2 linked regions of the Acidithiobacillus ferrooxidans ATCC 23270 genome follow. The protein of the gene in region 1 interacts with the protein of each later gene in a pairwise test. Links are inferred from orthologs where the notes say so. Each region holds a gene or a part of one and is shown in the gene's direction. Other genes may lie near its edges. The genes, in order: parC and rplL.

Region 1 (3,611 bases):
CTTGCTGCCGTTGCGGGGCAAGGTGCTCAACACCTGGGAAGTGGACGCAGACCAGATCTTCAAGAACCAGGAAGTCCATAATATGGCGGTGGCCCTGGGCATTGAGGCACACGGTTTCCAGGCGGACCCGGATCGGGTGCTGGCGGGGCTGCGCTACGGCAAAATCATGATCCTATCCGACGCCGATGTAGATGGCAGCCATATTCAGGTGCTGATTCTGACCCTGTTCCTGCGGCACTTCCCGGCGCTGTTGCAGCGCGGCCATGTGTTCGTGGTCAAGCCGCCTTTATACCGGGTGGATACCACCTGGCGCGGCAAGGCCCGTAAAATCTACTGCGAGGCGGAGGCGGAGCGGGACGCGGCGATAGATCGCCTGCGCACCGAAGGCGTCAAGGAAAGTGCCATCTCGGTACAGCGTTTCAAAGGTCTGGGTGAGATGAATCCGGATCAGCTCTGGGAAACCTCCATGTGCCCCGATACCCGTTCCCTCGTCCCGTTGTCCATGACGGCGGCTGATCAGGCGGCACTGCATACCCGCTTCAGCCTGCTGATGGCCAAACAATCCGCCGGCGGGCGTCGCGAATGGATGGAGCGGGACGGCTGGACGGCAGATATTGATATTTAAGGCGAGGAGTTTCAGGCATGGATAACACCCGGGATCTTTTTGATCTCATCGGTAATGCGCACTCTCCGGAAACCGGGGCGGTCACCGACAACACGCCTGCTCCGGTGCCAGCCGAACCGTTGCAGGAAGTCGCAGCGTTATCCGCTGCCTCGCCAGCACCACCGCCTCCGCCATTCGGGAATGGTGCCCCGGACTCTGGCGAACCTGGGGAGCCGCCGCTCGCGGAATATGCCGCACGTGCTTACCTTGCCTACGCCATGAGTGTGGTAACCGGGCGGGCGATTCCGGCACTGGCCGACGGCCAGAAACCGGTGCAACGGCGGATTCTCTATGCCATGCGCGACATGGGGTTGCAACGCTCACCACAGCATGTCAAGTCCGCCCGGGTGGTGGGCGAGGTGATCGGCAAGTGGCACCCCCACGGCGACACGTCGGTATATGACGCCATGGTGCGTATGGCCCAGCACTTCACCCTGCGCTACCCGGTGGTGGATGGGCAGGGCAACTTCGGGTCTCTGGACGGCGACTCGGCTGCCGCCATGCGCTACACCGAGGCCAATCTGACCCCCATTTCCGAGCTGCTGCTGGCAGAAATGGATGAGGGCACGGTGGATTTTCGCAGCAACTATGACGGTACGCTGGAGGAACCTGTCACCTTGCCGGCCCGGTTGCCCTTCCTGCTGATGAACGGCGCCTCCGGTATCGCGGTCGGCATGGCTACGGAGATTCCGCCCCACAATTTGCGCGAACTGGCGCAGGTCTGTGCGGAGTTGGTCTTGCGCCCGGACATGGCCGATGACGAAATACTGCAGCAGATTCCCGGTCCCGACTTCCCTGGCGGTGGCCAGATTATTTCCACACCCGGGCAAATCCGCGAGGCCTATCTGTCGGGGCGCGGCAGCATCCGGGTGCGTGCCCGCTGGGAGGTCGAAAAGCTGGCGCGCGGGGAGTGGCGTATCGCGGTACAGCAACTGCCACCGGGGGTGTCCACCGCACAGATCCTCTCGGAGATAGAAACCCTTTCCAACCCGCAGGCCAAAGGGGAAGGCAAGAAAAAGGCGCTTACCCCGGAGCAGCAGGCCACGAAAAATGCCATGCTGTCCCAGATGGATACCGTGCGCGACGAGTCGGGCAAGGCCCATGCCGTGCGGATCGTCATCGAGCCGCGCTCGCGCAACCAGGACCCGCAGAGTCTGATGACCTACCTGCTGGCCCGCACCTCGCTGGAATCCAATCAGTCGGTGAATCTCACGGTGCTGGATCTGGATGGCAAAGCACCGTGTATGCCGCTCACCCGGATATTACGGCAGTGGGTGCGCTATCGGGTGACTACCGTACGGCGGCGGAGCCAGTTCCGCCTCGACAAGGCCCTGGCGCGCATCCATATTCTCGAAGGCCGTTTACGGGTGCTGCTGGATATTGATGCGGTGATCCGTGTAATCCGCGAGTCCGACGACCCCAAGGCCGACCTCATGACCCACTTCGACCTCAGCGAGATTCAGGCAGAAGATATCCTGGAGATTCGTCTGCGGCAACTGGCGCGACTAGCCGGCATTGAGCTGGAAAGGGAACTGGCCGACAAACAGGAAACGGCGGCGTACCTGAGCGCACTTCTGCAGGATGAGTCCCGACTGCGGGCATTGATTGCCGAAGAAATCCAGGCCGACGCCAAAAAATTTGGCGATGATCGTCGCACCCTGCTGGAAGCCGATACCGCCATCACCAACAAATCCATCCAGACCATTGCCGCTGCCATTACGGATGAACCAGTTACGGTGATCGTCTCGCAAAAAGGCTGGCTGCGTACCCGCTCCGGCCACGGGCTGGATACGGCGACCCTGGGTTTCAAGGAAGGCGATGCCTTGTTGCAAGCCTTCGAGGTGCGATCCGTAGATACTCTGGTCCTGCTGGATCATTCTGGGCGTGCCTACTCCATAGCCGTGGCGCAAATACCGGGCGGGCGGGGCGACGGCATTCCCGTATCGAGCCAGGTGGATTTTCAGCCGGGCGGCGTACTGGCTTCCGTAGCCTGCGGCGCCGGCGATAGCCTATGGCTGGTGGCTGGAACCGGTGGCTATGGATTCCTGACCACGCTGGAAAACATGACCGGTCGGAACCGGGCGGGCAAGGCTTTTTTGACCCTGGACCCGAAGGAGCGCCCCCTACCTTTGATCCGCGTCACCGACCTTCAGGCGGAAGCGCTCTGTCTGTCTTCAGACGGGCGTGGCCTGCTGTTTCCTTTGGTGGATGTCAAAAACCTACCCAAGGGTAAGGGGGTCAAACTGATTGCCCTGGGCGCATCGGCCACTCTGCAATCCCTGTCGGTTTATCTGGACGATCAGCCCTTGCCGCGCGGAATGAGGAAAAATCGTGTGGAAGCCTGTCGTGGCCGGCGTGGCGGACGCGGCAGACCCGTGCGTTAGGCGCTTTTGTGCATTTTGAGTTATCGGCTTTTTTCAGATGGGAGGACAGGGTGTGCCAGTGCTGAACGGGAACGCCGCAATGGACAAGATATTGTCCGTCGCCCCCATGCTCGACTGGACCGACCGCCACTGCCGGTATTTTCTGCGTCTGGTATGTCCCTCCTGCGTACTGTATACCGAGATGGTCACTACCAGCGCGTTGTTGCTGGGCCGTGATCCGGAGCGCTTTCTCGAGTTCTCGGGGGCGGAGCATCCCTTGATTTTGCAATTGGGGGGTGACGATCCCCACGCAATGCATGCCGCCGGAAGGATGGCGCGTGCCTATGGCTATGATGGTCTCAACCTGAACGTGGGCTGCCCGTCGCCGCGGGTGCAGAAGGGCAGCTTCGGGGCCTGTCTGATGACGACGCCCGATCTGGTTGCCGAACTGGTGGCAGCGATGGGCGAAAGCGGCCTGCCTGTCAGCGTGAAACACCGCCTCGGTCTTGACCGAGAGGAGGACTACGCGGCGCTGCGTGCCTTCGTGGAAACCGTCGCAACGGCGGGATGCCGACATTTCATCG
Region 2 (2,688 bases), 1.5 Mb from region 1 along the record:
GGGTCCCCGTGGTTTGATGCCGAATCCCAAAGTCGGGACGGTGACTGCAGATGTTCGTACTGCCGTAATCAATGCCAAGGGTGGACAGGTGCGTTACCGCGCCGACAAAGGCGGCATCGTGCACAGTACCATCGGCAAGTCTTCCTTTGAGGTGAAGGCGTTGCAGGAAAACCTGCTGGTGCTGATCGACAGCTTGCGTAAAGCCAAACCGGCCACCAGTAAAGGTATATATATCCGTAAGGTGAACCTCTCTCCGACCATGGGTCCTGGCGTTGCCGTGGATCTGAGTGGTCTCGGCTAAAGATTTCCGTTTCCGGGCGGGAAGGTCGGCGTAAGCCGGCGTACAAAGACCGCAGGGGGCGTAAGCCTTAATGATTTTCCCTGCGTAGGCGACGGCGCGCCAGATCTTCTGGCCGCCTCGGTTAGATAGGAGGTGATATTCACGTGAGTCTCAAACTCGCAGAAAAGGAACAGGTCGTTGCCACCTTGCAGACCAGACTCACTAGGGCGCAAGCCACAGTGGTAGCGGAGTATCGCGGTTTGACGGTGGCGCAGATGACTGTTTTCCGGGCAGAAGCACAAAAGCAGTCGGTGCATGTGCAGGTTGTGAAGAACACGCTGTTGAAGCGCGCCCTCGCGGGAACGCCATTCGCAGTGATGGACCACTTGCTGAAAGGTCCTCTGGTATTCGCGGCAGCAGAAGACCCTGTTGCCCTGGCGAAGCTCTTCACTGACCATGCAAAGCGTTTGGAAAAACTGGTCATTATCGGTGGTGTGCTCAGTGGTAAGCAGATCGATGCGGCGGCAATCGCACAATTGAGCAAAATGCCCTCACGCGAAGAATTGCTGGCCAAATTGCTCGGTACCATGCAGGCCCCGGTTGCCGGCTTTGTTCGCACCCTTAACGAGGTCCCGAGCCGTTTCGTCAGGACCTTGGCGGCAGTTCGCGATCAGCGTGCTGCTTAAAATCAACTTGAACTGAAGGAGTTAGTAACATGGCATTGTCCAAAGCGGAAATTTTAGACGCTATTGCGGGTATGACGGTCCTCGAGCTGTCTGAACTCATCAAAGAAATGGAAGAGAAGTTCGGCGTATCTGCAGCGGCTGTCGCGGTCGCTGCACCTGCCGGTGGCGCGGCGGCTGGCGAAGGTGCGGCCGCTGTGGAAGAACAGACCGAATTTGACGTTATCCTCACCGCCGCCGGTGCCAACAAGGTTAATACCATCAAGGTGGTTCGAGCCATCACTGGTCTTGGTCTGAAGGAAGCGAAGGATCTGGTTGACGGCGCGCCGAAGCCCGTGAAGGAAGGCGTAGCCAAGGCCGAAGCCGAAAGTGTCAAGGCGCAGCTCGTCGAGGCCGGTGCCGAGGCGGAGATCAAGTAATCTATAGTTGATGTAGTAACCCTTATCGGCTGGCCGCGTAAAGCGCTGCCAGCCCCTCATTGTTTGCGGAAAGCAGCTTTAACCGCTGATCCCTGAACCATGCAGTCGTCGCGCGGAGCATCCATGGCCTACTCTTTTACTGAAAAGAAACGGATTCGTAAAGACTTTGGCAAAAGCCAGAGCATTCTTGCTGTGCCATATCTGCTGGCTACGCAGATGGATTCCTACCGGGAGTTTCTCCAGGAGTCGGTACCCCCGGCGGCGCGAAAGGAAACGGGTTTAGAAGCTGTTTTCCGTTCGGTTTTTCCGATGGAAAGTTATTCCGGCAATGCAATGCTGGATTATGTCTCCTACCGCCTGGAAAAACCGGTGTTTGATGTGGTGGAGTGCCGCCAGCGCGGGCTGACCTACTGTGCCGGTTTGCGGGTACGTTTGCGTCTGGCGGTTATGGAAAAAGACGACACCACTGGCGCCAAAAGAGTCAAAGACGTGAAGGAGCAGGACGTCTATATGGGCGAACTGCCTCTGATGACGGAGCACGGTTCCTTCGTGATTAACGGCACGGAGCGCGTCATCGTCTCGCAGTTGCATCGTTCGCCGGGCGTTTTCTTCGATCATGATCGCGGCAAGACCCATTCTTCGGGAAAGCTCCTCTTTAATGCGCGCATCATTCCTTACCGGGGTTCTTGGCTGGATTTCGAGTTTGACCCCAAGGATCACGTTTATGCGCGCATCGATCGCCGTCGTAAGTTGCCGGCGACGACGTTGCTGCGTGCGCTGGGCTACAGCACCCAGGACATTCTTGAGATGTTTTTTGATATGGAGACCTTTCGCCTGATCGACGGCGATCTGCGCTATGTACTGATCCCGCAGCGTCTACAGGGCGAAGTGGCGGCGTTTGATATCGTCAGTCCGGAAACTGGCGACGTGCTGGTACAGGCCGGTAAGCGAATTACGGTGCGCCAAACCAAGGCGCTCTCCGAGGTTCAGGGTCTGCATGAGATTCCTGTGCCGGATAGCTTCCTTCTGGGCAAGGTCGTCGCCCGGGATATCGTTCATCCCGAAACCGGCGAAGTGGTGGTACAGGCCAATGAGCCCGTCAGCGGTGAGCTTCTGGACGCTCTGCGAAAAATGCCGTCACTCACACTGCATACGCTCTATCTCAACGAACTGGATCGTGGGCCTTATATTTCAGAAACGTTGCGTATCGACACGTCACGTGATGCTCACGACGCCCAGATGGAAATCTATCGGCTGATGCGTCCGGGTGAACCGCCGACGAAGGATGCGGCGCAAAACCTGTTCC

Evidence for each region.
Region 2: the proteins of parC (region 1) and rplL interact in binary tests that used the Escherichia coli proteins (3 or more experiments, as listed by UniProt). The link is inferred for Acidithiobacillus ferrooxidans ATCC 23270 from one-to-one orthologs.

Annotation. Positions count from the first base shown.
Region 1 is NC_011761.1:1,774,644-1,778,254, reverse strand. Bases 253-3,345 are described here. They hold parC (DNA topoisomerase IV subunit A), read left to right. Parts: upstream 253-642; coding sequence 643-3,048; downstream 3,049-3,345. Other genes in these bases: dusA (tRNA dihydrouridine(20/20a) synthase DusA), read left to right, coding at 3,086-3,345; AFE_RS09380 (DNA topoisomerase IV subunit B), read left to right, coding at 253-625. In the rest of the region: more of AFE_RS09380, read left to right, coding at 1-252; more of dusA, read left to right, coding at 3,346-3,611. UniProt on the Escherichia coli protein: Topoisomerase IV is essential for chromosome segregation; it is the principal protein responsible for decatenating newly replicated chromosomes. It relaxes supercoiled DNA.
Region 2 is NC_011761.1:278,475-281,162, forward strand. It holds rplL (50S ribosomal protein L7/L12), read left to right. Parts: upstream 1-995; coding sequence 996-1,382; downstream 1,383-2,688. Other genes in the region: rplA (50S ribosomal protein L1), read left to right, coding at 1-301; rplJ (50S ribosomal protein L10), read left to right, coding at 445-966; rpoB (DNA-directed RNA polymerase subunit beta), read left to right, coding at 1,506-2,688. UniProt on the Escherichia coli protein: The binding site for several of the GTPase factors involved in protein synthesis (IF-2, EF-Tu, EF-G and RF3). Is thus essential for accurate translation.